One region of the Niameybacter sp. genome, then DNA from elsewhere that is predicted to be linked to it. Evidence: riboswitches for the same ligand, from Rfam matches in the RefSeq annotation. Region 1 holds a riboswitch; the other holds the start of a gene.
What was found. A riboswitch is a leader RNA that binds a small molecule or an ion and turns the genes downstream of it on or off. The one in region 1 is predicted to bind thiamine pyrophosphate.
Positions count from the first base shown of each region.

Region 2: it holds a riboswitch for thiamine pyrophosphate, as region 1 does, so the genes downstream of both, RRY75_RS04900 (thiamine-binding protein) here and thiT (energy-coupled thiamine transporter ThiT) in region 1, are expected to answer to the same signal.

Region 1 covers NZ_JAVVQU010000021.1:10,613-27,823, forward strand. The annotation lists gene RRY75_RS07435 (ABC transporter substrate-binding protein) at 191-1,519, opposite strand; gene RRY75_RS07440 (hypothetical protein) at 1,810-2,442, opposite strand; gene yidA (sugar-phosphatase) at 2,523-3,329, opposite strand; gene RRY75_RS07450 (M15 family metallopeptidase) at 3,765-4,508, opposite strand; gene cls (cardiolipin synthase) at 4,748-6,289, opposite strand; gene RRY75_RS07460 (proline--tRNA ligase) at 6,446-8,158, opposite strand; gene RRY75_RS07465 (polysaccharide deacetylase family protein) at 8,555-10,345, opposite strand; TPP riboswitch at 10,541-10,642, shown strand; gene thiT (energy-coupled thiamine transporter ThiT) at 10,735-11,421, shown strand; gene RRY75_RS07475 (YkuS family protein) at 11,439-11,726, opposite strand; gene RRY75_RS07480 (transposase) at 12,084-12,401, shown strand; gene RRY75_RS14265 (IS3 family transposase) at 12,510-12,746, shown strand; gene RRY75_RS07485 (DUF4446 family protein) at 12,996-13,469, opposite strand; gene RRY75_RS07490 (ParB/RepB/Spo0J family partition protein) at 13,530-14,411, opposite strand; gene RRY75_RS07495 (ParA family protein) at 14,408-15,178, opposite strand; gene RRY75_RS07500 (hypothetical protein) at 15,364-15,864, shown strand; gene RRY75_RS07505 (hypothetical protein) at 15,876-17,211, shown strand, end outside.
Region 2 covers NZ_JAVVQU010000011.1:45,704-62,914, reverse strand. The annotation lists gene RRY75_RS04920 (helix-turn-helix domain-containing protein) at 1-223, shown strand, start outside; gene RRY75_RS04915 (SLC13 family permease) at 377-1,846, shown strand; gene RRY75_RS04910 (aryl-sulfate sulfotransferase) at 1,940-3,799, shown strand; gene RRY75_RS04905 (phosphoribosyltransferase) at 3,917-4,633, shown strand; TPP riboswitch at 4,713-4,825, shown strand; gene RRY75_RS04900 (thiamine-binding protein) at 4,945-5,247, shown strand; gene RRY75_RS04895 (ABC transporter permease) at 5,216-5,989, shown strand; gene RRY75_RS04890 (ABC transporter substrate-binding protein) at 5,989-6,990, shown strand; gene RRY75_RS04885 (ABC transporter ATP-binding protein) at 6,999-7,751, shown strand; gene RRY75_RS04880 (hypothetical protein) at 7,888-8,232, shown strand; gene RRY75_RS04875 (RNA polymerase sigma factor) at 8,400-8,546, shown strand; gene RRY75_RS04870 (hypothetical protein) at 8,527-8,802, shown strand; gene RRY75_RS04865 (sulfatase-like hydrolase/transferase) at 9,065-10,414, shown strand; gene RRY75_RS04860 (sugar O-acetyltransferase) at 10,517-11,119, shown strand; gene RRY75_RS04855 (VOC family protein) at 11,140-11,352, opposite strand; gene RRY75_RS04850 (aminopeptidase) at 11,909-13,018, shown strand; gene RRY75_RS14215 (sodium/glutamate symporter) at 13,140-13,241, opposite strand; gene RRY75_RS04840 (glycoside hydrolase family 20 zincin-like fold domain-containing protein) at 13,367-15,205, opposite strand; gene cysK (cysteine synthase A) at 15,458-16,384, shown strand; gene RRY75_RS04830 (hypothetical protein) at 16,601-16,840, shown strand; gene RRY75_RS04825 (hypothetical protein) at 16,936-17,211, shown strand, end outside.

The DNA of each region.
Region 1 (17,211 bases):
TTGTTGAACAATAAGCTTGAAAAACTTGCATACTTCTAATAAATCAAATTTAAGATAAACAGTGACGCTCTTAGTTTAATCATTTTTATACACTTTATGTATTTAAACCATGTTCACCATTATATAACAATTACAGACGTGCAGATAAAAAGGGTGTATGCTTCAAGCCTACACCTTTTTTCTTTAATAATTATTGAGCGTTATTAAGGGTAATGATTTGATCAACAACTGCTGATGGATCTTCTGTTCCAGCTGCAATTCCTGAAACTTTACTTAATAAGTATTCCCAAGCTGGTTTTGCAAGCCATCCATCGATAGCTCCATCTACAGCTGTAGCATTACCTGCCATAGCAGCACCTGCAGCACCAAGTGGAGATAAGCCTGTAAGTTCACCAACATTAGCTGCTGGAGCACCACCACCTGCTAATGTTACCATTTCAGCAATCGATTCTGTTGTTGTCATAGCTTGAATAAATTTAACTGCTTCTTCACGTTTTGCTGGATCATCCCATGCTTTTTTTGTGATATAGAAACCACTTGAGAATCCTGAAATAAGTTCTTTACCATCACATTTACCATTACCTGTACCTGGCATTGGAAGAAGTGTAACTGTATCAGAATCACCAAATTTAGCTACACACCAGCTACCATCTACGAACATCGCAGCTTGTTTATTGATAAATTGAGCTTCTACAAGCTCATTTTGTGTTGTAGCTGTATCTACTGGGAATGCACCCATATCGTTAAATTTTTTGAAATAGGATAAAGCATTTACCCATGTATCTTTAACTGCAGTAATATCTCTGTTACTGTGATCTTTAACACCACCTTCAGCTAAGATAAGGTGCTCAATCCAGTAGTGTGGAATATGTCCTAATGCTACTGCAATAGGCGTAATATCTGTTTTAGCAAATTCTGTAATAGCATTTTCTAATTTAGTCCAATCTGTAGGAAGATCAATTCCATTAGCTTCAAATAGATCTGTATTTACATAGATACCTTCATAGTAACCATGTGTTGGAATAGCATATTGAACACCATCTGCACATGTAGCTGATGCTAATGCAGCCGGGTTAATATTTGACCCATAGTCTGGATATACTGCTTGAATTTCAGAAAGTGGCACAACTTTACCTTGCTCTACTATTGTTTTAGAGTTTACATCTGTAAAGAAATGAAGTACATCCGGTTCATTGCCTGCTGCAAAGTCTGTAAGTACATTTGATTTCCATGTTTCATCTGCTGTAGCTGCCTCAACCTCTAATGTAACATTTGCATTATCTTTTTGGAATTGATCAACTACTTTATCAAGTACTGCAGCCATTGGATCTGTACCACCAAACATTGATACAACTCTAAGCGTTACAGGGTCAGCTGATTTTTCTTCTGCTGGCTTCTCTTCTGCTGGTTTTTCAGTTACTGGTTGTTCTTCCGCTAGTTTTGAGTTACACCCTACAAATACTCCCCCAAGCATTGTAGCAGCTAATCCTAATGCTAATACTTTTTGAAATTTCTTCATTGAAATCCATCTCCTTTTACTTACTTAGTTTTTATAGATGATTTTATGTAAGTTAAATTATGTTCTACCAACGAGTCACCCCTCATAGTTATTCTGACAAATTGATTATAACATTTTATATAAATTTAGTAATAAGATAATTTTGCCTTTTATATTGTTTTCTTGGTGCAATTGTTAAATATCTATATAACACTCATTTCCATTTATTAACTCATATTTCTATTTTTTTATAGTTGCATTAGAAAAAGTCATTGAACCAGCTGCTTTAACTTTCTAGTTCAATGACTTTCTTAACGATACAAAATATTTCCAAGTTCAATATGAGAACTACTTAGTATCTCTCCATTATATACAATTTCTATACCATCTATCCAACTATAAGGGCTATTCCGTTGAAGCAAACTCTCTTCTAAAATAGTCATTGTAATCCCTGCTCCTGTTGAACCTTGGAAATATTGATTCATCCACTCTGATGTCTCTCCTATATCCTTTAAGTTAATTAAAGCTATTTTTTTATTTCCTATAGTCTTAATTTCTTCAACTTGTATTTTAAGTCCTTCAAATGCTAACCTTGAAATTTCATCTGCTATCTGTTGAATTTTCTCCTGTAAAGACATGTCTTTTTCTATTACTACATTACCTAGTTCTATAATTTCCCAAGAGTCTACATCTCTCGTATATAATATATAGTCCTCTTCTGATAACTTTTGCATTTCTGCTTTTAAATTTTTATTTTCTTCTATTAGTTGATTCACTTGTTTATTGAGCTTATCAATTTCTGCTTCTAACTGCTGCTTTTCTTCTTGTAGAACAATTATTTGCTTATCTGTGTCTTGTGGTGATTGTACTGGTTGTGTTGATATACATCCTGATAGAGCCATGATTCCAATAGAAAGTAAAATTATGCCGATTTTTTTATTCATGCTCTAGTCCTCCTATTTATATTTTGTTTAATTATAGCATATTTATTTTACAGTTTAATTAAGGTTACTCAACAACTCTATTACATCCCTAAGATAAACTTATTAATCACATATGCTACTCCATCTTCTTCATTAGATTTTGTTACAAAGTCTGCCATTTCCTTAACTTCATCAAAAGCATTTTCCATTGCTACTCCAAGCCCTGCATAGCGAATCATATGTTCATCATTTCCTGCATCACCCATGCAAATAATATCTTTTCTTTCAATATCTAAGATATGAGCCAATGATTCTACGCCCGTTCCTTTATTTACTTGTTTATGTAAAAATTCTAAGAAAAATGGTGCGCTTCTTACTACTGTATACTTTTCATAAACATCTTGTGGAAGTTGTGAAATCGCTTTTTCTAGTACATCAGGTTCATCTACCATCATAATTTTTATAATTTCTTCTTCTGGTGAAAGCTCGTTATAGTCTACTTCTTTAACCGGTATTCCATTAATTTCACCTTCATGAAGAGAATATTTACTCATCATTGGTGTAATACACCCTTCTTTTGAAAAGGCATGAATATTAACCCTTAATTTCTGTGCAAGTGTATAGAGCTCAACTAAATCTTGCCCATTTAAAGTAATTCGGCTAACAATTTCTTTTGTTTTTGTATTTTGTACAATAGCTCCATTAAAACTTATTACAAAATCTTGTCCGGATAATAAATCTAGTTCTTCTAAATAACGTTCAATTCCATCTATAGGTCTTCCTGATGCAAGCACAACCTTAACACCTCTATCTTTAGCTTGCTCTATTGCTTTTTTGGTAGCCTCTGATATTGTCTTATCATCTTTTAAAAGTGTACCATCCATATCTAGTGCAATTAATTTATACATAATAAATCTCCTAAGTTTCATTATTTTAAGTTAATCCTTTATATCTCCTAAAATGATTATACCAGTAATTATAGCAATCTCATACTTTTTGCTTACAAAATAAACTTTTCTAAGTTTATTTTTATAATTTATAGTTATTTAAACACTTCTAAATATCTATGTGATAGGAAATGTTTGATCTTATCAATTTTCTTTAAAGATTAATAAATGCAATGATTTTGTATACTTTAGCGTATAACCATATATATAAATAGACAAAAAACTTCCTTAAAACCTGGAACTTTGCCGCACTCATAAGCTACCTTATTTTAGTCTTAGTATTTGCCTGGAGTAGGCTACCTTAAGGTGGCTTATTGTGCCTTTCACATTAAATATCTCATGTATTACACGCAAAAAGGACTACTGCACTCAATTAGGCAATAGTCCCTTATCCGTTTATTGATTAAAAAAGATTGCACTTTTTTTAATCAACCATTTCAAATCATTTTCTCCAATATCTTTATCCTTCCATTTTGTCAACTCAGTTATAATTTTTTTATCTACTAATATTTTTAGTTGATCATCATAACTATTTTTTATTATTTCATTAACTAACTTTTGAATAATCGCTGTTGTATAATTTACGTTAAGCTTAGGTATCCAATCTGCCTTCGAATTAATAATCCCTCGTTTCACTAATATATCTACAGCTGTTTCATATTCTTTATCCACACCGTCTTTAACTACACTATCCTTAGCTACATCCTTGGAAGGTGTCTCATTAGGAGGTCGTTTACCACTATTTAAATCTTTGATAGATAGTCCAAAGGTATACTGAAAATGAGGTGTATCTGAAAATGATGACCAACTTCCTCCCCAGTCTAACCCTAAAGCTTCTCCTATTGTACCTACTTTAGCTAAAATACGCTTATCATATTCTGCTCCTTTTATATTCTGATAAACATCAAAAGCTAATCTCCATTGATGATAAGAGGACATACTACTCCCCCTAGCATTTGTCACAATACTTCCAGGTCTTGTTCTCCCTTGCTCATATAAATACTCCTGTCGTTCCATTGAGCGATATGTTTCACTAATCTTTATATTTAATCCTTGCTGTTGGCATTTATCTAGCAGTGCTTGTGCTAATTGTTTTACTTTAGGATGCAATTCATTTAAATCTCTACATATCTCTACCATTAATTTGCACTCCCTTTCCCTTATATATTCAATTATATTCCATAAATAAAGTTAAGGTTCATACTAAAGTTGTTTATTTTATAGATATAAAAAACGCTCCCTTATTGGGAGCGTTTTCATTAGGTTGGTATTATGAAATTTTACAGGTTGAATAGCATTACATACATCTTTATTATACCATATTTATCCATACTGTCTACATAATATCTGTATAAAAGTCTAAATAATTATTGTGTTTACTACATAAGTGGAGCAAAACATCTCATAATAGACCTCATTAATCTTATATACCATTTCACACGATAACATTCTTCTAGGGTTACAGCTATGCATTCTTCTAATGTACTCAAAAAATCATCTTTAATTTCTTGTATAGCCTCGGCTTTATACATAAATATACCACATTCAAAATGTAAATATAGGCTTCTAAAATCTAAATTAATTGTTCCTACCACTCCCAATTCATCATCTGCTACAAAGGTTTTGGAATGTATAAATCCTTGTGCATATTCATAAATTTTAACACCTGATTCTATAAGTTGTTGATAGTAGGCTCTTGTTAGTAAATGTACATACCACTTATCGGGAACATGCGGTGTTATAATTCTTATATCTACACCACCTTTAGCTGCTAATGTCAATGCTGTCATCAACTCATTATCAATAATAAGATATGGCGTATTGATGTATACATATTCTTTTGCTTTATGAATAATATTAAGATAGACATTCTCACCTACAGTTTCTTCATCCAAGGGGCTATCTGCATAAGGTTGGATATATCCATATCCCTCATATATTTGAGGTATTCTCACTAAATATTTCTCATAACTTTCTTTAAAGTCATCTTCTCTTAATCTATCGAAATTCCAACACTGTAAAAACATAATCGTCAAATTTTGAACAGCATCTCCTTTAAGTAAAATACTAGCATCTTTCCATTGTCCATAAGGATTCACTACATTAATATATTCATCTGCAAGATTTGCCCCTCCCATAAATCCTACTTTTCCATCAATTACTGTAATTTTTCTATGGTCTCGGTTATTAATTTTTAGAGATAATCTAGGCTTTAATTCATTAAATACCATAACTTCAATTCCTAATTTTTCAAGCTTTTCGTTATACTTATATGGCAATGTTTGAATACATCCTGCATCATCATAAATTAATCTGACTTCTATACCTTGATTTATCTTTTGTATTAATATTTCTAAAATGCTATCCCACATAATACCTTCTTCAATAATAAAATACTCCATAAAAATAAATTTTTGTGCCTTTTGAAGTTCTTCTTTAAGTATTTCAAAAAATTTTTCACCCGGAGTCAAATATTGAGTTGATGTATTTTTATGCATTGGAAAGCTTGAATATCTTCTTATATATTCTGTTTGATTTGAAATGTTTCTATCAACTTCTTGCAATTTGTTTATTATTTTTTCATCCTGGTATAAAAACTTTTTTGTATCTTCATAAGTCAATTGAACAGACCGTTTAAATTTAGCACCTGTTTTATCTCCACCAAATATAAGATAAAATAATCCTCCAAACACCGGAAATAATAAAATAGGAATTATCCACGCTAACTTATACGAAGGATTATCTTTTTTATTTAAAATATAAATTACAACTATTATACTTACAATAGTAAATACTACATAGAGATACACAAAATACTCACTTAGCTTCCAAATTCCTATACCTAATATAATCGTTTGCAAAAAAATTAATACTCCTACAATAAATAATCTACTAAATAACATTTTGAGTACTTTCTTCATATATCCGCCTCTATTCAAATCCCTATACTCTAAATAATATTATTTTTTACTTATTATATGCATTTTTATAAAAAAAAAATAAGTACTCAGATCAGCTCTGAGTACTTATTTCTCTTCTATTCTAAATCATAACTTCTACGTTAGCAATTAGTTATCTTATAAATTATTTTTAAGTTCTGTAATAAGGTTTTGTACCTCTTGTTCAATATCTACAATGTTTACTAGTTTTTTAACAGATTTATCTCTTGTCATAAGCTCAACTTGACCATTCTCAAGATTTCTTTCTCCTACTACAATGCGTACTGGAATACCCATTAAGTCTGCATCAGCAAATTTAGCACCAGGACCCATCTTACGATCATCTATGATTACTTCCCATTTATTATTTAAACGATTATAGATATCTGTACCCACTTCATTCATATCTACTTTTTTGCTACCTAATACACAAATGTGTACTTGCCATGGTGCAACTGAAATTGGCCATATTGGGCCATATTCATCATGATGAGATTCAATAATACATGCAAGTAAACGACCTACACCAATACCGTAACACCCCATAATAGGTGTCTTTGCTTTACCATCTTTATCTGTGTATGTCATTTGCATACTCTCTGTATACTTCGTTCCAAGTTGGAATATATTTCCTACTTCAACACCTCGTTTAAATTGAAGTTTTCCATCACAGCATGGGCATGTATGACCTTCATTAACTTCTGCTACATCATAGAAAGTCTCTACCTTAAGATCTCTTGGTACACTTACACCTGATAAATGATAATCTTCCTTATTAGCACCACATATAAGGTTTGTTTCACCTTCTAATGAACTATCAAATACAATTTGTGCATTTCCAGCTTCAAGTTCAGCAGGTCCCATAAAGCCAAAGCATAAGTTAGATTCTTCATAACTTGTAAATGGTGTTACATTTGCTTGTACAATCTTGCTAAGTTTTGATTCATTTACTTGTAAGTCGCCTCTGATAAATACAATAAGAGGTTCTTTTCTACCTTCTACTTCAAACACAGCAGCTTTTAATAATCTATGATTTGGTACATTAAAGAAATTTGCTAATGAATCAATATCCTTAATCCCTGGTGTATGATTTTCTTTTGTTTCTTCTTCTGCAATTTCATATTTATCAAGTTTAGAAGTAGCAACTTCCATATTAGATTGATAATCACAAGAATCGCAAATAATGATTGTATCTTCACCTATATCAGTTAGAAGCATAAATTCATGGGCCACTTTACCACCCATCATTCCTGTATCAGATTTTACACATACTACCTCTGGTACACCCGCTTTTCTAAACACATTATGATAAGCTTGTAAACAGCTATCATAGTATTGCTCTAAATCTTCTTGTGAAGTATGGAATGAATAAGCATCCTTCATAGTGAACTCTCTTACGCGGATAAGGCCACCACGTGCTCTTGGTTCATCTCTAAATTTAGTTTGAATTTGATAAATCATAAATGGATATTGATTATATGAACGAGCTTCCGTACGTGCTAAATGCACAGCTGCCTCTTCATGTGTCATCCCAAGCAACATATCTTTTCCACTACGATCTTTAAAACGTACAAGTTCATTCCCCACACTTTCAAAACGACCTGATTCTTGCCAAAGCTCAGCTGGCATTACAACCGGGAACATGACTTCTTGACCATCAATGGCATCCATTTCCTCACGAATAATGTCCTCAATTTTAGTTGCAATACGTTTTGCTGGCATTAAAAGTGAATAGATTCCATTAGACACTTGTCTAATATATCCTCCTCTTAAAAGATAAATATGGCTTATACTTGTTGCATCACCTGGTTTTTCTTTAATACGTTCGCCTAATAATTTACTAAGTAACATAATTTTTGTCCTCTTTTCTTCAATTTTATTATAATTAAATTATATACTTAAATATATTTATAAAAAACTTAAAGCTACTATAAAATTAAACGTTAATAAAAAAGTCCCTATGCAATATTGCATAGGGACCAAATTAACGTTTGGTGGTACCACCCTTGTTATAATAAAAGGCATTAAACCTCTAACTATCACTCTTTACTCTATATCGGGAGTATCCGTTACGCTTCATCACGTAATGCTCAGAGCTAGGACAATAAACCTTTTCTCTAGGAACCTCTCAGCCAGTGAATTCCCTTTCTGTTAAAGATTTTAATTCATTGATTTCTCTTCATCGCTGTATTATTATTCTAATCATATATTTTAATGAATTTTTCATAAAAAAGCAAGGATTCTTTTCTATTTTATTGTTAAATCCTCTATTTCTTTAATTAATGCTTCAGGTGTTGTTGTATTTGAGACATGAATACGCTTTATATCCGTTGTTTCAGTTTTTCCTTTATTTTTAATCAAATTAGTAGCTTGTAAGTCAATTCCTACACTTTGTGCCCACTCTTTAGTTTTTTTGTTATGCTGAAATTGTGGATATGCCAATACTTTTACATCACGTTCCCCTAATTGTTCTTCAATATGTGCAAAAGATGTACTTATTTGATATAATGCATCCCCTTTACCTATTTCATCTAATAATGCGTGTTGGAATGTATGACTTTGCATATCTATTAATCCGCTTTCTTCCATTTCCTGTGCTTGTTCCCATGTAAAATGAGGCATTGTCGTTTGTATTCCTACATATGCTGGTGTAATAAAATAGGTTGCTTGCATATCAAATTCTTTTAAGATAGGATATGCCTTTGTATAGTTACTCAAGTACCCATCATCTGTTGTAATAATTACTGGCTTATCTGGTAATCCCCCTACCCCATCTAAGTAATCTTTTAAAACTTTAAAGTTTATAGTTGTATATCCATTATCTTTAAGTTCTTGTAACTGCTCTCTAAAAAGTTGGGTCTCTACTGATATACTCTGTTCACTTTCTAAAGGCCCAACCTGGTCTTTAAATTCATGATACATCAATACTGGTATATAGTTTTTATCATAAATCATTGTATCTTTTTCAGTATATGCATTAGACTTTCTTTTAGCTCGTGGCTTTTTATTCACTGAATCACTACAATCAATATAATAATTTTGTACAACTGGATTTTCTTCATTTTTAAGTTTAATTATAATTTTTAATACATTTATTCCATCCATTAAGCTATAGTCTTCTGCATCCAACTTGAATGGATATCTGTAACTTGTAGTAAGTATATTTTCATTTAATTTATAGGTAACTTGTTCAATATTTTCATCAAAATTTAACATTAAATCTAAATTTTCTTGACTCATTACAATACTAATATCATCCTTATTTTCTAATTGTACTTCTATAGTCGCCTTATTTTGTATCGCCATATTATAAAGTTCAACAACTCTATAATGTGCCTTATTTATATCTGCTTGTTGAAATATCACTTCTATATTAGGTACTATTAATGGAATTTGGTAATATAAGCGGCTTATTAAATCTAATTGTTGGATTAAATCCTGTTGTTCTTCTAAGATACAGTCATTAATAATTATTTTAATACGATCTTTAAATTCTCCTGGTAATTCAGATAATACTTTAAGTTCTTCTTCTCCCTTAACATTTATATATGCATAGTTAATGTCTTGTTTCTTATATAATTTCAATGCATATTCAATAGGATATGCAACACTTAAATCAGCATATTTATCCTGTATATATTGAGTATGTTCAACGAGTTGATCTATACTTTTTTTATTCCAACTATCATCTATTTGAATAATTAAAATCACTTGTTGATTGCTATATTGATCTGCAATTTTCTGCAAATCTTTCTCTATATTAATTGTCGGTGTATACTTTATTTGTACATTCTCAAGACTAATCTTATGATTTTCTATCGTATCATCAAGACTAACCCATTCATATTTATTATTTTCGTTTAAAAATTTTTCATTAATTCCAATCTTAAAATTAGCTTCACTTTGAGTTCTAATTGCATATACATCTACTACGTTTTGTTTACCCTTACTTATTCCTATATAACTTCCTATTACTAAGATAGATACTCCAATAATTACACCTATGTATATCTTTTTTATAAGTTTTGACTTTTTCATTCCCTTCTCCTTTGAATCAATCATTAATCTTATTGTAACATACTTCTATTATTTTTTGCTTTATAATAATCTATTACAAAACACTTTATTATTAATAAAATGATAGTTATATTTTTTCCTCATTGACTTGTATAAAAAAATGAATTAATATAATTATAGATAATATATAATTATTATAAAACAAATTAATATTTATAAGTATGCTAGGGGAGCCCAAAAGGGCTGAGAGTGCATTTTGCAGACCCTCAGGACCTGTACACAGATAATGCTGCAGCAGGGAAGTGTGTAAACGATAAGTTAATAAACTGATGTGCTTAGTTGCATTTTTATTACTATGACTTTATATTAAATCCTCCCTTTCATATTTATAACAAAAGGGAGGATTTTTAATGTCTGATTTTTTAGTAGGGCTTCAAGAAACACCATCAATGATATGGGTATGTTTAGGTATCTTCTTAGTTATACTTGTTTGTATTAGCATTATCAAATTTAATAATCTAAAAGTATCTACACCAAAACTTACAACAAAGACTTTAGCTTTTGGTGGTATGTGTGTTGCACTATCCTTTATTCTTTCTTATATTAAATTATTTGAAATGCCTCAAGGAGGTTCTGTTACTTTAGTCAGTATGTTACCTATTATGCTTTTTGCCTTCGTATGTGGTCCTACTGCAGGTATTATTGCTGGCCTAGCTTATGGATTTCTTCAATTTTTCCAAGGTGCTTATGCTGCCCACTGGATTTCTATTCTACTAGATTATCCTCTTGCTTTTGCTTGGTTAGGCATCGTAGGTATCATTCCTAAAGCTATCAAATCTATACCTTTAAGGTTTGCTCTAGGATCTTTTATAGCTATTTTAGGTCGTTTCTTTATGCATCTACTTTCTGGTGCTATATTCTTTGGTGAATATGCTCCTGAAGGAATAAATCCTTGGATTTATTCTTCTGTATATAATGCTGGTTACTTATCTATTGAATTTATCACTACTTTAGTAATTGGAATTATTATTCTTACAACTCCTATTTATAAATATCTTAAGGTTTCTTTTGCATCATCTCATACTAATTCATTATAAATGTTTCACGTGAAACACTAGTATATATCTTTATTAATTCGCTCAGAGAGTATAGCTTCTATCTCTTTGGGCGTTTTATTTTGAGAATTAATCATCAGTACACCATGTCTAATGTTTACATGCTCATTATGTGCAAGATTAATTAAACTTTGCTGAATATCCTCAAAATTCTCTTCCTCTTTTTTTTCATAAATAAATGCATGGACTGGTCCAATATAATCTTCACAATTATAAATTTCATATTTGCCCGTACTTTCAAGATATTGCTTAATATAATATAAGTTTTTTTCTACAGTTACAATCATAGCACTCTCTCTTTTCATTTTTATCTTATTTTTTCCCATTCGTGCTAATTCATGCCTATAACTTATAAATAATTTTAATCTTAGGTAATAGTTGTGAGCTTACTATCGATAGATTCTCGCAAATTTATTATTGCGCTTTCAATTTATCTTTTCTAATCTAGTATATATTCTTTCTATTTTTATTATTCATGTTTACCCTTGAATAGTACATACTGTGCCTCTTTAGAGGCTCTTCCACCTATATGATTAAAAGGTATCAGGCCTAGCTATAATGGTACCTGTAATCTAGACAGCTAAATTTCTATTTCTTAATGAATCCTGTTATAATAACTTTAACTACAAAAGAACAGTATTCATATGAGAAAAAGACGAAATTTTACACCTGAGTTCAAAACTCAAGTTGTACTAACATTACTTAGAGAAGAAAAAGATCTTGCAGCACTCACTTCAGAGCATGATATTGCACCAAACATGCTTCGTAACTGGAAGAAGGAATTTTTAACAAATGTCTCTAGTGCTTTTTCTAATAAGAAAGAAGTTGCTTTTGAAGAAGAAAAGATTGCCTATGAAAATAAAATTGATCAGCTCTATAATACGATAGGTCAGCTCACTGTAGATGTGAACTGGCTCAAAAAAAATCTGAGCAAGCTCTTGGATCTGGCTGGGAAGAAATAACTGGTTACAAAGGACGATCCTAAACTTTCTGTATCCAAACAGTGTAAGCTGCTAGGCCTTAATCGTAGTAGTGTGTACTATAAGGAAAAATAATCCACAGAGCTTGAAATTCAGCTTAAACACGCTATCGATGAAATGCATACAGCTCATCCAGCTTGGGGAACTAGACGTATAACGGAAACCTTAGTAACGAAGGGCTATTGGGTAGGTCAGAAGCTTGTCAGACGCTATATGCAAGAAATGCGTATCTATGTCATCTATCCAAAACCAAACCTATCAATACTGAATAAACAGCATAAAGTTTATCCCTATCTTCTAAGAAATTTTTCTATCACCATACTGTAAGGTTACTTCCAAAACAATAAACTATTACACCTATTATATAGTAAAATATGGTTCATTAAGAAATTCTAAATAGTTGTCTTGACAAAGGAACCACTATATTATTTCTAATAAAACAGGCATAATCATCTTACTAAATACTAATTCTTTATTAGGTCTACTAAAGAATTAGTCGCAACTTCTATTTTAAAATAAAAAATCCGGTCTAAACATTATTACTTTAAAGTATATGTTTAGATCGGATTTTTTATTTTAGATAACTTGATTATTTTCCTGTGCTAGGCGAATAGCTTCTTTTTCTTCCTCAGATAGTTTATACGTAGATTGACCTGCCTTAACAGGTTTAGAGTAGATATAAGATCCATCTCTACTGTATATTCCATTTAATATGATTCCATTATTTTCTGCATCCATCATAGCAATTGCAAATGATAATTCTGCTCCTACATTTTCAATTGCATTATATCTTACTATCCCTACTTTTTGTGTACAGTATTTAAGTTGATTACTTAATTTATTAATCTCTTCCAGGATTTCTCCTTCTTTTTCTTTTACATGATTAACTTTTTTTGCATAATGAATAAGTAAATTTTCTAAGTCCACATCATCTTTTGTCATGAATGTTTCATATTTACGTTGAACTTTTTTAAATTTTGATAAGCTTACTAATAGTAAAACAAATAAAATCAAACAAAAAATTCCTAACCCAATTACAATATAGCCCATATACGGCTCCATCATACTAATTATACTTTCCATATTAAACTTGCACTCCCTTAGTCCTAATTACTGCTGTATTCTACTAATAATTCTTTCTAGCTCTTCACTACTGTAAAATTCTATCTCTATTTTCCCCTTACGTTTTCCTTGTGTGATACACACTTTTGTACCTAAGGATTTTTGGAGATTTTCTTGCACTTCGTTAATAAAAACATGACTTCCTGATTCTCTTTGAATCAGTTCTTCTACTTTTTTTTGTGCTTTTTTCTTATTTATTTCTTCTTGATTAAGTAACTGCTGAACATACTTTTCTGTATCACGTACAGTAAGTTCTTTTTCTATAATAAAATTAGCTGCTTCTTTTTGTATTTTGGGATCTTTTAAGATTAGTAAAGCTCTTGCTTGTCCATAGCTCAATTCTCCATCTCTAAGTTTTTGTTGTAGGTCTGTAGTGAGTTTAAGTAATCTCATAATATTCGTTACTTCTGACCTACTCTTACCTACTCTTTTAGCTACTTCTTCTTGAGTATAGTCAAATCTCTCCATTAATAAACTATACGCACAGGCCAATTCCATACTATTTAAATCAGCTCTTTGGATATTTTCAATAAGTGCTACTTCTAGTACTTGTTTATCATCAAAGTCTTTAATTAAGATCGGTACTTCTCTTATTTTTGCTAATCTTGCTGCACGATAGCGTCTTTCTCCTGCTACTATTTCATATTTATTATCTTTTACTCTCACAATAAGCGGTTGTAAAATGCCATGTTCTTGAATAGATGCCATTAATTCATTAAGTTCTTCTTGGTCAAAATTCTTTCTAGGCTGGTCATAGTTGGGCTCTACCTCATTAATATCTACCATCTTGATGCCTTCATTTTGATGACCTAGTACTACTTCTTCTGATAGTAATGCATTTAAGCCTTTTCCTAAACCTTTTTGTCTCATTTCTTTTTATTCCTTCCCAAAAATTCTTTAGCCAATTCTCTGTACTGTTCTGATCCCTTAGAACGCGTGTCATAGTTAATGCAAGACATTCCATAACTTGGCGCTTCACTCAACCTTACACTTCTATTAATTTTTGTTTCATATACAAATTTTGAAAAGTGATTATTAACTTCATTAACGACTTGTGTTGATAAGTTTGTTCTTGTATCAAACATCGTAAAAACAATGCCTTCTAATGTAAGATTTTTATTAGTAGATTCCTTTACTAATTTAATTGTTTGCATTAATTGTGAAAGGCCTTCTAACGCATAATACTCACATTGCATAGGAATAAGTACCGTCTCAGATGCTGTTAATGCATTAATAGTAAGAATATTGACTGCAGGTGGGCAATCAATAAAAATATAGTCAAACTTATCTTTTATACTTTCTAATGCTTTTTTTAGTATAAATTCTCGTTCTACTTTATCTACTATTTCAATCTCTGTACCTGCAAGATTCATATTAGAAGGAACAACTTTTATCTTTTCATTTGGTGATTCATAAATAACTTCATTTATGTCTCTATCCTCAGTGAATACATTATAAATTGTATAAGGTATACGATTTTTAACAAGACCACATCCACTTGTTGTATTTCCTTGAGGATCAATATCTACCACTAACACTTTTTTCTTTTTTTCTACTAGGGCAGCTGCCAAATTAATAACTGTCGTAGTTTTACCTACGCCCCCTTTTTGATTAACTACTGCAATGATTTTACTCATGTAGGTCTACCTCATTTTCTTAATTTATAACGCATATTTTATAATCAGTATATCATAAAATATTTAGTTATTACATTAATAATGCTTTTTTAGCATAAAATATCTCTTCTCTTTAATATAATAGAACAAGTCTTAAATTATTTTCGAATGTTTCACGTGAAACATTTGTCTTATGGAGAAGAAAAATGAAAAAAAATAAGTTTAATTTTTTATCAAAACTCTTAATTATTATTACAATCATATATGTTGTTATATTTATTATTTATCAATTTTATGGAGCTAATATTGGTACACTTAATATTTCTATCGCTAGTGATAAAGAACAGGTAGAAGCTGTTCAAATTTCTATTACTCCTACTAAAGATTTAAGACAATATTATCTTCTTATTTATGAAGACAACTTTTCTGATAGTTGGCTTTACTTTATTTCTAATACCTATAATAAAGATGCTCAACATATTTTAGAGGAAATTCTTCCTCCACATACTGATAAATATGTTTTTTTAGAAGGCTCTTCTCAAAAAAACACACATACTTTCACTATTAAATCAAAATATCCTATTAATCATCTCACTAATCAAGACCACGCTTTCCATGCCTATTTAATAGTTCCATATGAAATTTTTCCATTCCCTATATTTTATTATATTAAGCATCAAGTTTTCTTTATTAATATTGGAATTTAAGGAGTTAGCTTATGAAAACATTATTAGTTATATCTCTTATTATTTCTCTAACTTTAGAAGCTTCTAGACAACAAAAGGAACGAGAACCATTTTTTATTATTAAATGTGGAGCTTATCTATTTTGTAGTAGTATTCACTCTGTTATATTAGGTATTCCTGCACCTTTAGGTGCATTAATTATGTACTTTTGCTCCTTTTTTGATCCCAAGAATTATCACTTCAAACTAAAACTTATTCTATCTGGATTATTTATTTTTTTACTTTCTATTACAAGCTTTAGTAATTTTTCTGCACCTTTACAAAAAGCTTATTTAAATGCTAAGACTTATAATACTTCTAAAGTAGAAATATACAGTCAATTTAATGATCATTCAAAATATCTATTTTCTATTTCTACTGAACGCCAGCTCAATAAGTTAACTGATCTGCTTAACGATAGCATACCTTATATTAGCTGGTATCATAAATCTATTCCTGATGATATGGGATATTTACTTAAGCTTTATTCTTCTACTGGTATTACTGATATATATATAAGTCTATATTCAGCAAACAACTCAAATATTTATATTGGTAAATATTATTTATCCTATTACAATAAAGATATCATTCCCTACATAGATACACTATACTCTAGAAATCCATCTATTCTTACCTTAAATACCGCAAGAAATGCATCTATTAATATTACTAATTCTTCTTTATTATCTAATCTTTGGCGTTGTATCATATGGAATAAACCTATTGATGAGTTAAACCGTCCTGAGGAAAGCTTTAATATCCCTGGCTACTTATTTTTTGATAATTATCTTGGTTGTAATCTCAATTTTTCCTCTGATTTTAATTATGCACAGCTTTCTAATGGTGATATTATTGCTATTGCTCCTTTTCTACAGCATATGTTAAGTGAACAGCTTATTCTCTCTGAATTAGATTTAGTAAGTGAATTTCAGATATTTGATAGTGCACATACTTCTAATTATGATTCTGTTAATAGTAACTTCTCTATAGAGAGGGATCCTAATGACCAATACTATGGACTTTATCATTATAATTATAGAAAAGATGAAAAAGTATTTCTTCATACTGTGAATTCACCTTTTACAAAGTTTTTTATTCTGAAGTACCCATATATTCTTATCCTAGATCATGATATCAACTCAGAATATTATTTAATGCTTATTAATCAAAATGTGCCCGATAAGCATAGATATATTTCAAAGAATGAGGCCATTTTACCTAAATCCCTCTCAATTTGTCCTCAAAACACTAAATTTGCTTATATTACAGAACATGGTCAAAACTCCTCCTTATTTTTAGTAACAGACTATTATCATTCTCCTAAAG
Region 2 (17,211 bases), on a different contig from region 1:
ATACCCTTATCATTATCTGAAATATGAAGAGCAAGTTCAGTTATTGGTTGAAACCCTACGAATAGCAGCTTTTAAATTAGGAGGGGGAAGGACAAAAAAATTAAAGATTACCTTAGCGGTGAAAAATGCAAATGATCTACAAGAAGCTCAAGAACTTGAGCGCATTGTAGAAAGAGAAATAGGTAATTTGAACATAAAGATTGCTATGGATTTGGCATTATAAACAGAATTTATCAAAAGTGTACCATTTTCTTATAATAATTTTGCAGTACAATCTAAAGTATCACTATTATAAAGTCTAAGAAAAAAATTTATAATGATGATAATGATAAAAATTTAACAAGTAGTTTAAATTATTATGGGAGGTTACGCAAATATGAAAAAGCAGATCAAAGCATCATATGTTCATTTTCTCATTGGGTTTGCCATTATGATTCTATTTCGATTCATTCCGTTGGGTATATTACCCAATGTAACAGAAGTCGGACTTCAGGTAATCGGTGTATTTATTGGGACTATTTATCTGTGGTCAACAATAAATCCTACTGTTGCAAGTATTGTTAGTATTTCCATGTTAGCCATAAGTGATTTTGCTCCAGCAGGAGGTGTGTTAAGCACTTGCTTTGGGAATCCAACAGTTGTACAAATGTTTTTCCTAATGATTTTCATGGGGGGCTTAACCAATAGAAAATTAACCGTATACATTGCACGTTGGATTATGACAAGGAAGCTAATGGAAGGAAGGCCTTGGGTATTTACCCTGGTAATGATGCTGGGAACCTATCTCATGTCAGTATTCATTGGTGCATTTGCACCTATATTCTTATTCTGGCCAATTTTATATGGTGTATTTGAAGAAATAGGCTATAAGAAAACAGATGAATATCCAAAGTTAATGGTAATAGGGGTCGTTATTTCATCATTAATCGGTTTCCCAGTGCCGCCTTATATGGGAAATGGACTTGCATTACTTGGAAACTATAGGGGGTTAATACCCAACTTTCCGACATTAACTGAAGGTGTTGTCATTTCTGATGCTTCATACTTTACTGCCTGCTTTGTTTTAGGTCTAATTTTAATTATTACTACACTATTAGTTATAAAATATGTTTTCCATCCAGATGTTGAACCACTTAAAAAAATTAGTATTGATATGTTAAAGAAAAATCCATTGCCACCTATGACAAGCGCACAAAAAGTATATGGTATTTCCCTATGTATGTTCATCTTCTGTATGTTAGTACCAAGTTTATTACCTAATGTACCGATATTAAGTTCTATTAATAAGAACTCAATCATTGTACCGATGGTGCTTGTTGCTGCTTTAAGTTTACTCCAATTTGAAGATGGACCGGTACTACGTTTTAGCGAAGTAATGGGCAAAGATTTTGCTTGGCCTACATTTTTCTTATGTATGTCGGCAATCTTAATTGGTGGGGTGCTAACGAATGAAGCAACGGGTGTTACACCTTTCTTAAATACTATTTTATCTCCAATCTTTAGCAAGATGTCTGGTACCATGTTTACAGTAGTATTATTAGTATTGGTTGTATTATTAACAAATATTTGTAACTCTCTAGTTATAGGTATGATTTTACAACCTGTTGTATTAACTTATTGTGCAACTGCAGGCATTAGTCCAGCACCTATTATTATCTTGTTGATTTTTACAGTATTGTTAACTGCTGCTTGTACACCAGCTTCATCTCCGCTATCAGCCATGCTATTTGGAAACAAAGAGTACTTAACTTCAGGAGATGTGTATAAATATACAAGTGTTATTGTGGCAGTAGAGTTAGCAGTTATTTTAGTATTTGGTATACCTTTTATAAATTTATTCTTTTAGACATAAGATAGGCAAAAATAATCCCATTAAACAAATTTATATAATCAATGAAGTAAATTGATAAAACTATAACAACTATTTAAGGAGTGATGAATGATGGCAGTAGAATACAAAAAAATCGAACACTGGATTCCTCTTCAAACTAAAGCAGAAAAGAAAATGTTAGCAGAATTTGAGGCAGGAAACTATACAGTAGAAAACCCTCTTGTTAAGTACAATGCATACCTTATTAACCCATTATCAGCGGTGGTATTATTCCGTACAGAACAAGAAGTAGCGGTTACTATTCGTGTCAAAGGGAAAACAAAAGTAGCAGATATGGTGCACACTTTCCCAAAAGCAAAAACACATATTTTACCAGTGCTAGGCTTATATAGTGATTATAACAATACGGTAGAAATCACACCTTACAGAGGGAAAACAACAACGATTCAGATTGAAGTAGGACACGTTGTAGACCAAAGTGTCATTGAATACGTACAAACAACACCTGAGTACTTCCAAGACAATATGATGATTCTTTGTCCAGCAGGGACTGAAACAACATTAGGTGTAGACTATGCAGGGGACATCCGCTGGCATTTAACTACCCTTTGTGTATTTGATTTAAAACGTTTAAGAAATGGTAATTTACTCTTTGGGACAGACCGCCTCATTAGAATGCCATACTATATGTCTGGGTTATATGAAATGTCTCCAGTAGGAAAAATTTATAAAGAATATCGTGTACCAGGTGCGTATCATCATGACCAATTTGAAATGCCAGATGGTAACTTACTGTGCTTAACTGAGGACATGACAAGTGAAACAGTAGAGGATCAATGTGTATTATTAGATAGAAATACAGGTGAAATCTTAAAAACTTGGGATTACAAAAACTTCTTAACACCTGGAGATGGAAAAGGTCTATCCCATACAGATGAAGACTGGTTCCATAACAATGCAGTTTGGTACGATGAACATACTCACTCACTAACTTTCTCCGGTCGTCATGTAGATGCCATGGTGAATATTGATTATGATAGTGGTGCATTAAACTGGATTATTGGTGACCCAGAAACTTGGCCAGATCATATGCAAAAATATTTCTTCAAACCAATGGGCAATAACTTTGAATGGCAATATGAGCAGCATGCTTGTGTCATTACACCAAATGGCGATGTAATGTGTTTTGACAACCATCATAATGCAACTAAAGTAGAAGAAAGAAAAGTAGAAGCCTATAACAATTACTCAAGAGGCGTAAGATACCATATCAATACAGAAGACATGACCATTGAGCAAGTATGGCAATATGGAAAGGAAAGAGGCGCAGAATTCTTCTCTCCATATATTTGTAATGTAGAATACTATGATGAAGGACATTATTTAGTACACTCAGGTGGAATTGCTTATGACAAACAGGGTATTCCATCTGAAGCATTAGGTGCTTTTGTTAGAATGACAGGTGGAACTTTAGAATCTATTACAGTAGAACTTGCACATGATATAAAAATGTATGAAATGAAAGTACGTGGTAACTTCTACCGTGCTAAAAAGCTTAAACTATACAGTGAGGGCATTAATTTAGAATTAGGTGAAGGAACTATCTTAGGTTACTTAAGTGAAACAAAAGAGTTTGATACTGCGATCCCAGCAGAGGCTTGTGGTGAGATTTTACCAGAAAGCTGCAATGCAAGAGTGGAAGAAGAAATGGATAAGTTTACATTCTTCTGCCGCTTCATGAAAGGTGACCTTGCAATGATGCTCTTAGAACAAGGTGAGGAAGTTCACAGATATTATATTTCTACGACAGCTATTCCATCTAAAGCAATGTGTTGTGGTTCTTTCTTAGATACAGATGATAGAAATACAAGAACTTGTGTAACGAAAACCAATTTAAAAGGGACTTATGACGTACGTGTGATTATAGAAGATAAAAAATATGAAACAGGCATTCAAATTATTTGCTAAAAGTATTATAATAAGAATGTACCTTTCAAGTTTTGAAAGTGATGCAAACCAGATTTAGAATTGAAAAAATTCTAGGTCTGGTTTATTTTAATAAAATAAAGGAAGAGGTGTTAAGTTATGCTAGAACAAATCAAAATTCCATCTAAAAATAATGCTGAGTTAGTGTTAAAAGCTACACCAGGACATTTTTCAAGTGATAGATTCCATGTCAATTATTACATTGATATGACTAGTTTAAAAATGCGTCAAAGAGAATCTAAGCTCGTTGCAGAGGTGATGGCAGAGCAATATGTAAAAAAAGTAAAGTTAGATAAAGATATTATGGGAATGCATTCATCTTGGCAATCTATGGTTGAAATTGGAGCAACTAGAACACCAATTGATACTATTATTTGTATGGATGGTTGTGAAGTAATAGGTGCGTATTTAGCAGAAGAACTTAGCCTAGGCGGATTCCCATCTAATAACAAACATCATTCTTTCTATGTCATTACACCAGAGTTTGATAAGAGTGGACAAATGGTTGTTAACAGCAATATCAAACCAATGATTTATGGAAAAAATGTATTAATCGTATTAGCAACGGCTATGAGTGGGCGTACTATTTCTAAAGCAATTAGAACTATTTTAGCTTATGGTGGAAAAGTAACAGGTCTATCTGTTATTTTTGCTAATGTAGAAGAGGTAGATGGTTATCCAGTACATTCTGTCTTTACACGAGATGATTTACCAAACTTTAAATTATCAGATCCAGATACATGTGAAGATTGTAAAGCAAATAAAAGTTTAGATGCAGTCGTTAATTCCTATGGCTATCAAACGGTTGAAGGCTAAGAAACGTTAGATAAACGACTGAGTTTGTAGCTTTTACTATTGTAAAATGCTCGGAAATGATTATAATAAAGTTAAATCCATAAAATACTAGGGGTGCTGAATCATAATTTGGCTGAGAAAAAATGAAAGGACATTTTTAACCCTGAACCTGATCCAGGTAATGCTGGCGTAGGAAAGTTTATATGAAGACAAATAGTATAGGTAGGCACTTAGAGGTGTCCATTTATGTGAAAGGCTCTTGCACAAATTTTCTATGTGCAAGAGCCTTTTTGAATTTTAAAATACTTATAAAAATAGAGGAGACGTCAAAAATGGAAAAATTCAATGCAAGTTTAGCTATTCAAGTATTGCCAAGTGTAGAAGGTGAAGAAGTGATTCGTGTTGTAGATGAGGTGATTGCATATATTAAAGCTACAGGTTTAAATACTTTTGTAGGACCTTTTGAGACAACGATTGAAGGAGATTTTGATGAGCTTATGGATATTGCCAAAGAGTGTCAAAAGATTTGTATTCGAGCAGGTGCACCAAGTGTCATGTCTTATATGAAGGTAGCTTATAATCCAAATGTGGGGGTATGGTCTATTGATAAAAAGGTTACAAAACATCATCAATAGAGGCTATACACTAGCAATTATTTTAGGCATTTTACTCATGTGGCAAGTGGCATGTACACTAGAATGGGTTCCACCGTATATGTTGCCATCCCCGATGCAGGTGGGGAAAGCTTTTGTTACAGAGTTTGAGGCGTTAATGAGGCACTTGATGGTGTCACTTAGTGAAGCTTTCTTTGGGCTTGGGTTAAGTATATGTGGAGCCTTTATACTCGCTGTCCTTATGGATAGGTATAAAAAGTTTGACCAAGCAGTGTATCCCTTGCTGATTATTTCTCAAACAGTACCTGTCATTGCTATTGCACCTCTACTTGTATTGTGGATGGGTTATGGGATGGCACCCAAAGTGATGGTGATTTTTTTAGTATGTTTTTTCCCCATGACTATTGGATTGCTAGATGGGTTTAAAAGTAGTGACCAAGATGCTATAAGACTTATGCAATCTATGGGGGCAAAGGCAAATCAAATTTTTGTACATATCAAGCTACCTTATGCTATGCCACACTTTTTTGCAGGGCTTAAAGTATCTGTAAGCTATGCAGTTATAGGTGCTGTTGTTGCAGAATGGTTAGGTGGAACATCAGGGCTTGGGGTATATATGACTCGTGTAAGAAAGTCCTATGCTTTTGATAAGATGTTTGCAGTGATTTTCTTAGTCAGTATCATTAGTCTACTCCTTATGAAAGGTGTCAGTCTATTAGAAACAAAGTTAATGCCATATAAGAATAAAGGAGCAGAAAAATAATGAAAAAGAAATTAGTAAGTTTATTAGCAATGAGTACGCTAATCCTTGGACTAGTAGGTTGCGGACAACCTACCAATCAAGAGGGTGTAGGTAATGGAGAACAAGAGAAAGTAACAGTTGTACTAGATTGGGTACCTAATACCAATCATACAGGTATGTATGTGGCACTAGAAAAAGGTTATTACAATGAATTAGGCCTAAATGTAGAAATTATGCAACCACCAGAGGGAGGAGCATTAGCACTTGTGGCTGCTGGGAAAGCTGAGTTTGCAGTATCTTTCCAAGAAGAAATAGGTCCAGCACTCACAGCAGAGAATCCTTTGCCAGTGGTAGCTGTAGCAAGTATTATTGACCACAACGTATCAGGTATTCTTTCATTGAAAGAAAAAGGGATTGATTCACCAAAGAAATTAGAAGGAATGAATTATGCTTCATGGGATACACCTTTTGAAAGAAGTATTCTCACTCAAATTGTAGAAGAAGACGGTGGAGACTTTAGCAAAGTCAACTTGATTCCAAACACAGTGACAGATGTGATTTCTGCACTTCAAACAGATATTGACGCAGTATGGGTATACTATGGTTGGGATGGCGTAGCTACAGAGCTTGCAGGCTTAGGAACTAATTATCTGCCATTTAGAGACCTCAATCCAATCTTTGACTTCTATACACCTGTACTTGCAACAGGTACAAAGTATTTAGAAGAAAACGAAGAGCAAGCTAAAAAGTTCTTAGAAGCTACTGCAAAGGGTTATGAATATGCAATTGAGAACCCAGAAGAAGCGGCACAAATCTTAGTGAAGCATGCACCAGAAGTAGACTTAGAGCTTGCTACAGCTAGCCAAAAGTTCTTAGCCAACGAGTATAAAGCGGAAAAGGACCAATGGGGAACAATTGATAGCACAAGATGGTCTACATTTTATGAATGGATGTATGAAAACAACCTTATTAGTCAACCATTAGATGAACAAGGCTTTACTAATGCCTATTTACCACAATAGGTAGAAGTATGAGTTATTTTATAGCAGACCATGTTGCCAAAAGTTATGATGGCAGACAAATTATTGAAGATATTACAATCCAAGTAGAAAAGGGGGAGTTAGTAGCCCTTCTTGGTGTAAGTGGAATTGGTAAGACAACGCTTTTTAATATCCTTTCTGGGTTAGAGACACCCGATGAAGGGCAAGTACTGCTTAAAGGGGAAGTCGTAACCAGCCAGACAGGCTATGCAAGTTATATGCAACAAAAGGATTTGTTGCTGCCTTATAAAAAAGTCATTGATAATGTGAGTCTACCGCTCATTTTAAAAGACATTTCTAAAAAACAAGCAAGAGAGCAGGCTCAAATACACTTTGAACACTTTGGACTAAAAGGTATGGAGTATAAGTATCCACACCAACTTTCAGGGGGGATGAGGCAAAGGGCAGCTTTACTGAGAAGCTATCTTTTTAGTAGTAAGTTGATGCTCTTAGATGAACCGTTTAGTGCTTTAGATGCCATTACTAAGCATCAAATTCATGACTGGTATCTAGAAATTGTGGAACAGATGCAAACGACTAGTTTGTTTATTACTCATGATATAGATGAAGCCATCTTACTGGCAGATAAAATATATATTATGTCAGGTATACCTGGACGTATTACAAAGGTTTTTGATCTGAAATCAGGAAAGCATCAAGGTTGTAAACTGACAACCAATGACTTTACCACTTCTGAACAATTTATCACTTACAAAAAACAAATCCTTCAAGCTATTCAATAGAAGTATAGCTATGAGAAAAGGTCATACCTTCTAGAAAATGAATTTATATATAAAATTATTAATAAATGAAGATTTTTATTTAATTTTGTAGTAAACTTAAGGAGTACCTATTTTCTCAATATGAGGGGGATAAGCGATGAACTATTATATTATATTTCAGAATAAGACTTGTAAAGTAGAACCAAACTTAGAAGAGATTTCAGAAGGAGATATGATTTTTACGTATTCAGTTGGAACTATTGTATCAGTTGGAACAGTCGTTAAAAAAGCTTATCCAAGCAATGAGCCGTATGCGTTAGAAGTGCAGTATGAATGGCTAGAAAAGAAAGTACATATCAAACAAATTTTTGCAAGAATGAGACAAATGCTAGGAGAGGAAACTACTCCGTTTGCACAACAAGGAAGACGTGCAAAAGGAGGATTATACCCCATCAGCTCATCTTGTGGAGAGCTTATCATGGAAAAGATTTTAGCAGACTAATTGAATAAGAATAGAGCCCCCGTATGGGATACATTTAAAATGTGTACTATACGGGGGCTTTGTGTATACTGAGGATAGAAGAAAATAAAAATATTTCATTTAAAATGAACCAAAGGGCTAAGCGTATGCTCTTTATATATAGATGCATCTACTAAGGAGGAACAGCTTTGAATGAATCAGATTTAGTGAAACAGGTACAAGAAGGTGACCTTCAAGCGTTTGAACAATTATTTGAACTTTATAAGAAAAAGGCTTTAAGAACAGTGTATTTGATGACAGGAGACGCTGTCAGTAGTGAGGATATCAAACAGTGATGGTGTGAATTTCAATTATTATGAACAAACCTATAAGTTTGTGCCAGAAAACTATGAATTAACAGAAGCTGACCGTAAAGCTCAAGAAGAAGGTACCCTAGCTATTTCTATAGGTGCACCGGAGGTAAGTGTGGAACAAGTACAAGGCTTATCTTGGTATGAAGAGGGGCTTGCCTATATGCTTATGGGAAATGACCACAACTTTTCAGTAGAACAAATGATGGAAATGGCAGAAGTGATTAGACAACAAGATTAATTTGAATAGCCCCATCTAAGGAGAAGATAACGCCTTAGATGGGGCTATTTTTGTATGAAGAGAGGCGACTCACTAGGCCATAAAAATAGATGCACACAGATAGAGTAAAATGTAAAGTAAAGATAAAATAGAAGTAAAATGGATAAAAAAATTTACTAAAATCCTTACTCTTCTTGAAAAATAATAGTATAATTATATATAAAAGTATTGAATTATAAATAATAGGATACATTCAAAATAAATCAGAAGAGGAGCAGTAGAAATGGAACAGAAGATGCAAAATAGACCTAATATTATTTTTTATTTCTCAGATCAACAAAGATGGGACACAGTAGGGTGCTATGGGCAAAAGCTAGATGTAACACCTCATTTAGATCAATTAGCAAAAGAGGGAATAAAGTTTGAGTATGCCTTTACTTGTCAACCAGTATGTGGACCTGCAAGGTCTTGCTTACAACTTGGACAATATGCAACTAACACAGGGTGCTTCACTAATGGGATTGCACCAGACTTTACAAGAAAGATGTTGGCAGACTATTTTAATGAAGCGGGTTATGAAACAGCTTATGTTGGGAAGTGGCATTTAGCAACAGATGAGTCTATAGGAGAAGATTATGTCACTACAGCTATCCCAGAAGGGCGTAGAGGTGGATACAAAGATTACTGGATGGCGTCAGATGTCTTAGAATTTACTTCTCATGGCTACAATGGGTATGTATTTGACAAAGAAAATCAAAAAAGAGAATTTATAGGCTACCGAGCAGACTGCATCAACAACTATGCTATTGACTACATACGTAATAAACAAACAGATGACCCATTCTTCTTATTCATTTCTCAAATAGAACCGCACCATCAAAATGATAGAGACCGTTATGAAGGCCCAGATGGAAGTAAAGCAAGGTTTAAAGACTATGAAAAACCAGGGGATTTGGCAGAAAATAAGGGCGATTGGAAGATGAGCTATCCAGACTACTTAGGTTGTTGCCATAGCCTTGATAAGAATGTGGGAAGGCTTGTAGAAACGCTTAAAGAAAAAGGTATTTATGAAAATACCATTATTATCTATACATCAGACCATGGTTCTCATTTTAAAACAAGAAATTCAGAATATAAGAGATCTTGCCACGAAGGCTGTATTAGAGTTCCACTGATTGTTCATGGACCAGGATTTAAAGGTGGAAAAGTAATCAACGAGTTAGTCAGCCTAATTGATTTACCACCGACACTTTTAGAGTGTGCACAGATAGAAGTGCCAGAAGCATTTGAAGGTCACTCTATACGCCCACTTACACAAGGACAAATGAGTGGATGGCAAGAAGATGTTTTTTTACAAATTAGTGAAAGTCAAATAGGTCGAGCAATTAGAACTAAGCAATATAAATATGCCATAAGAGCACAGGGCGACCCATGGAAAGTACCTAGTGAAACGACATTTTATGAAGATTACTTATATAACCTTGAAGAAGATCCTCATGAGCAAAACAATTTAATTGAAGTAGCAGCTTATGAAGGCGTAAGAGAAAAGCTCCGTGAGCGTATGAAAAAGAGAATGGAAGAAGTAGAAAAAGAATGTCCGATTATCTTAAGCAGTAGTGAGCGATCACTTTAATAAAAGATGGTGAGCATTAAATCTCAAAGACATACAGGATAAAAGCTTGAGAAACGAAAGATAGAATAATAAAGCAAAGCATTAAGCATGGAGGAAGAGATGATGACAATGAAGGAAAGAATGCATAACCAAAAAGTATATTTTTGTAATGATAATGAGTTGGTCATAGAACAAACACAATGCTTAGAAGTACTGTATGACTTTAATCATACCCGCCCATCAGAAGGGAAAAAACGAGAAGCGATTTTGAAACAACTTTTAGCAGAAGTAGGTAAAGAATGTTATATTGAACCACCACTACATACGAACTGGGGAAAGCATACTCACTTAGGTAACAATGTTTATGCCAATTTTAACTTAACATTAGTAGATGATACGGATATTTATATAGGGGACTATGTAATGATAGGTCCCAATGTAACCATTGCAACGGCAGGGCACCCTATTGACCCCGCGCTTAGAAAAAAGGTGGCACAATACAATATTCCTGTACGTATAGGAAGTAATGTTTGGATAGGTGCAGGTGCTGTCATTCTACCAGGAGTCAATATTGGAGAGAACACTGTAATAGGCGCAGGTAGTATTGTGACAAAAGATATTCCAGCACATGTAGTGGCAGTGGGAAATCCTTGCCGTGTACTACGTGAAATTAATGAAAGAGATAAAGCCTATTATTACAAAAATATGGAGATTGATATTGAATAATCATAGTTTTAGACCTCTTATTATTTAAAGTCTTCTAGACCTTCTACTTTAAAAGCAATAGGATGGAAGCCTTCACCGTGTGTATCGAGATAGTCTCTCCAAATACTTGGATTATGGTCAGGCTCAATGAATTCGAGCGTAACTTGTCCAAGTTTTACAAAACCAAGTTTAGCTCGTGCCGGAGTAGATTCACCTTTAAACTGAATGTGTGTTTCTTCTAACTTTTTAGACATTGTTAAAGCCTCGTTTGTATGTTAAATATATATTATTGTATCATAATACTATTAATAAAAGTAAATTTCAAAAATCAAAAGCTTTAAGTTTAAATGTAGAAAAATACATTTATGGAGCATAGGGAGCAAACAATATGGAGTAGGACGCTCATATGAAGAAATCTTTATTTTTGAGGAAGATGAACAAGAATGGCTAGATGGAAAAGTAGAAGAAGATGAATTTGGAGAATACTATTTTACAGATGGTTTCTTAGTAGTCTACCTGTTAAGAGTAAATAGACAATAAACCCAACTAAAGTACCTAATTCTTTAATAGATAGGGACTACTTAGTTGGGTTTGTTTTTTTAGGATCTGTTTATACCGCATTATCTTATAGGGTTTCAAACGGTTTGGGAAGACAACAAGGCTCATTTGTCAACTTCCCAGGGGCAGAAATAAGAAAGCAATATGACCCAGAAGGTATCTTTCAATTTGAGCAAGGATTATAAAAAATAGTATTGAATGTTCCTCCTATTAAAACTACAATAGAATAAGTTAAAAAATTAGGAGGCAGAAATGAGAGACCAGAGAATAACAAAACTTGCACAAAATTTAATTCAGTATTCCGTTCAATTACAACCGGGAGAAAAGCTTTTAATTGACCTTCCCAATGGTGGAGATGAGATTGCTACAGCACTTGTAGAAGAGGCCTACCGCGTAGGAGGGATTCCTTTTATAAATTATGAATCAGAAGTTGTGCGTAAAGCCCTGCTTCTTGGTGCAACAAAGGAACAGTATGAATATCAGCTCAAGTATGATTTAGAGCGTATGAAAGATATGGATGCTTATATTGCAGTAAGAAAAGTAGATAACCTTTATCAGATGTCAGATGTACCAGCAGATAAGATGAAAATTTATACAGAATATAGTGGACCATTGCATGCAAAGGAACGTTGCCAAAATACAAAATGGTGTATTTTAGCCTATCCAAGTAATAGTTTTGCACAGATGGCGCATATGAGTACACAAGCTTTTGAAGACTATTACTTTGATGTATGCGCTCTAGACTATGGCAAGTTCCATGAACTTATGGAACCTTTAAAAGAGCTTATGGCACGTACGGATCAAGTGCACATTAAAGCACCAGGGACAGACCTTGCATTTTCTATTAAAGGTTGTTGGACAAGTATTTGTAGTGGCAGATGGAACATTCCTGACGGCGAAGTAGGTATGGCTGGCATTGTAACAGAATCTGTAAATGGAACCATTGCTTACAACATCCCATCTCATTATCAAGGGACTATCTTTACAGATGTTAAGTTTACTTTTAAAGAGGGTAAAATTGTAGAAGCTGTAAGTAATGAGACAGAAAAACTTAATGCTATTTTAGATACAGATGAAGGTTCTCGTTATATTTGCGAGTTCTCACTTGGAACGAACCCATTTATGGAGCAATCTATTTATAATACACTTTTTGATGAGAAAATGATTGGAACGATACACTTTACACCAGGTCATAACTCCTCTATTCACTGGGATCTTATCCAATCTCACAAACCACAAGATGGTGGTGGAGAAATTTGGTTTGATGGTGTACTTGTAAGAAAAGATGGTGAGTTCGTTTTAGAAGAACTTTTACATTTAAATCAAGCAGCACTTAAAGAAGCATTACGTGGTGAAATATAAGCTAAGGCCAATTGAAAAACGTGTTGAAGCTTATAAACAAAAAATAAGTCAACAACCTACAATAGAGACAGCAAAGTATGGAGTGGGTACAAATCCATATCGGTTGGTAAGCTCATCCATGTTAGCAATAGCATTGGGGGGTGGCACCCATACCAAAGCCACAAGTTGCAGAAGCAAAGACAACTGCGTCGTAGTTTTGGCCTAAGTAATGAGGTAGGCAAATAAGCCAACGAGTAAAACTTGTACAATCTATACTTAGTATATATAATACGCCGAGGAGTATACGGATTTTGGCAGAGTAAACTAAAAGAGGACTAGGAAGCGCTTCCTAGTCCTCTTTTAGTTTACTTAACCTTGAAAAACGTGGAAGGCTAAGTTTTTGTTGAAGTTCTTATCATTTGCCATATGACGCGCAAGTCTAGTAAGTTCATCTCTTAAATCTAAATAAAGCATATCTACATAGTTCCAATCAGATAGTCTATTGGTATCAAACCATACTTTTTCATGGTAATGACGTACTGTTTCAAGCTCGCAGGCAAGAGCTAAAATATCTGAGATATAAGCTTTAGCTTCTTCACGGCTTGTAGGTGGAGTAGCAGGTAAATAAGAGATTTTTTTAGCTGTAAATAAAATACGCTTTGCACTGAGGTAGAGTGCGTCTAATATAGTATTTTCTTCTACTTTAGCTTTTAAAGTTTGAATAGAAGCAATCGCTTTTTCCATCTCAGGAATAAGAAGATGTGCTTTGTCACGTGCTGCAAAAGTAATAGGCTCTAAAGCACATTTGTACATCTCATTTTTGAAAATGAAGTTATCTTCAAGTCCAAGCACGCGGTCATAGTGATAAACAGCGTTAAGAGAAGCAGCTTCTTCTTTGTTAAGACCAAGGAATACCGCATGGTAGATATGGTAGAATTCTTCGAAGGTATAGTTGGTTTCAGTTGCCCAAGCACAGTTGGCTCCAATAAGGAAACCAGGCCAGTTTAACTCACGAGAACAGTCACCACCATCTCCCCAGCTAGACATAAGCATATAGTTAGAGTTGCCGTTAGCCGCGCGAAGTAAGCCTACAGTGTTATCCCAACATACTTTCATATCACAACTAAAGCGATTCCAAGCCCAAGTTCCAGGAGATACAGTGACAGTAAGACCAATCTCATGAAGCTTTTCTACATAAGGATAACTTGCACGTGGTGCATAGTCCCAGAATACAAAGTTAACGTCATGAGGAAGTTCAAGTGCACGTTCAAGTCCTACAGCGTAGTCACCCCAAGGCGGTGCAAAGAAATCAGCATACATCATCATAGAACAGTCTCGTTTTGCAAGCTCATCATGCACCCAAGTGAAGTAGTCAATGAAAAGTTGCCCCCCCTTTTCTTTGCCATAGACTTCAGTGATAGAACAAGGCTCGTCTCCACCTACATGGATAACTCCAGGTCCAAAAGCTTCAATGACTTCATCTAAGATATTTAAGATAAGTGGTTTAACCGCAGGGTTCAGTGGATCAATAACACTTGTAGGAGTACCTTTATCATCGTGAATGGTAATAGCCTGTAAAGATTTGATGCCTGCATTTTTATCGAAGTGTCCAAGTAAGTTAATGATAGGGCGCACGCTAATATGGTAGCTTGCAGCATATTCAGTGAGGGCATGCCATTCTGTACAGGTAAGACCATCGGAATATTTACCCCAATCAGGGCAACATTTAAGTTTGAAAACATCTTCAATATAAGGCATATACACATTATATTTATAACGTGCAAGACGTCTAATAATTGTTTTGAAGTGTTCGAATGTAGATACTTGTCCACGAGAAATATCATCAGAGATGGCACGGAAGTCCATGTCGGGATGGTCTTCAATGGTTCCACAGGTAAGTTGTCCATCATTTAAACGGTCTAGTTCAGATAAAGTCGTTAAGGCATAGAAGACACCACCAAAAGTATTAGCTTCAATGGTAATCGCATCTTCAGCAATGACAAGGCGATAGCCTTCTTCATGGTCACATGCAATAGCGTTGTGTTGAATAGGACGTGCGCCAAGACCTGTATAAGAGCCTGCTTGAAGCCAATTTTCAGAAACAGATACAAAGTTTTTAAGCGCTGGTGAGAGGACGTAGTCACTGAATGTGACAGTTTCACCAGTAAGTGTTATTTTTTTGAGTTCAGGAATAATGTTATAGTTCATAAAAGCTCCTTGAATTATGTAATAAAGTAAATACTCGTTTAGTATATAGGAAATGATTTATAAAATCATTAAAAATTTGTGATTGAATATAAAATTATTTGTATTTTATTTCTAGATTGAGAAGGAACTCAATATATTTAGGATATAAAGTCAAAAGGTGACCTTGTTGTAGGAAATGATTTTACATGATAGGATTATTTTAGAGTGGTATGAACCCAATATAGGGAGGGCACAAATTAGGGAGGTAGTAGAATGGGAAAAATTTATGGAAGTATCTTAGAATTAGTAGGCAAAACACCGCTGGTAGAGCTTTCTAAACTCCAACAATTACATCAAACAAAAGCAAGAGTCATGGCTAAACTTGAATATTTTAATCCAGCTGGAAGTGTTAAAGATAGAATTGCAAAAGCTATGATAGAAGATGCCGAGGCAAAAGGGCGGCTTACGGCAGGTGCCACGATTATTGAACCTACAAGTGGGAATACAGGGATTGGTCTTGCAGCAGTAGCAGCAGCGAAGGGCTATCAAGCTATCTTTGTGATGCCAGAGACTATGAGCATTGAAAGACGCAAAATTCTTCAAGGTTATGGGGCACAAATTGTCTTAACAGAAGGGGCAAAGGGAATGAAAGGTGCTATTGAAAAGGCTCAGGAATTAGCTGCCACAACGCCAAATGCCTTTTTGGCAGGACAGTTTAACAATCCTGCCAATCCACATATACATGAGGTTACAACAGGACCTGAAATATGGGAAGACACAGACGGAAAAGTAGATCTGTTTGTAGCAGGGGTAGGAACAGGTGGAACATTATCCGGAACAGGAAAATATTTAAAAGCCCAAAATTCTAATATTAAGATTATAGCAGTAGAGCCTAAGGGGTCACCTGTTTTATCTACAGGTGTTGCAGGAGCACATAAAATTCAAGGTATTGGTGCAGGATTTGTTCCAGATGTTTTGGATACTGAGATTTATGATGCCATTGTAACTGTAGAAAATGAGGATGCTTTTAAAATGGCCAAAGAGATTGCCCAAAATGAAGGCATATTAGTTGGGATTTCCTCAGGCGCAGCACTACACGCGGCCATTGAACTTGCCAAACAGCCTGAAAACGCAGGGAAAGTCATTGTTGCATTATTACCAGATACAGGTGAAAGATACTTGTCTACAGAATTGTTTTAATAGAAAAAGAGATGTTGTAAGGGGGCAGGGCGCATACCCATGCAACATCTTTTTTTATACAGAACAGTATAATTTTAAAAGGTAATCTAATGCTTAATCTAATATTTTCAAACGAAAGAAATGCGGAGATAGCCACTTTCTATGCATAGGGACTACATTTTGTAGCCTATTTCTAGTAAAATAATATAAAAACTGCGTGTGAAGGGGAGAGGACAAATGTTTAAGAGTAAAGCCCAAAAACAAATTGAATTACAAATCAATGACTTAAAAATGTATTTGGAAAACAACTATAAGGACTTAGCCATTGAAGCCAGGAAAGAGGCTGTGCAAATGGTAGATGACTATTATAAGATGGGCAAAATTAAAGAAAAATCCTACCTAGGTTATAAGAAGACACTAGGAGAATATACAGAGCTTATGAAGGATTACAATCACCAACGATTTTATAGAAGTTAAAGCGAGCCGGCTAAAGGTACAATAAAAAAATACTTATAGGTTACATTATGTGGTAAGCTATATAAAGCATTATATAAAGGAAGAAGAGAATACTGATGACACCAATACATTTATATTGTAAAGCGAATAAAAGAAAAAGAAATGACCAAGCAGTCGGCGTATATGCTTACATTCTACAAGAAGGTACAGAATGTAAAGAAGCAATAGAACTTTTAGAAGAAGAAACCCGTGTTGCGAAGCTAGAACTTCTAGCACTTGCTACAGGATTAAAAGCTTTAGAGGATACTAAGAAATTAGATGAAAATCAAGTTGTACACCTCTATGTATCCAATGAATATATTTTAGAAGAACTTCAAAAGGGTATGCAAGAC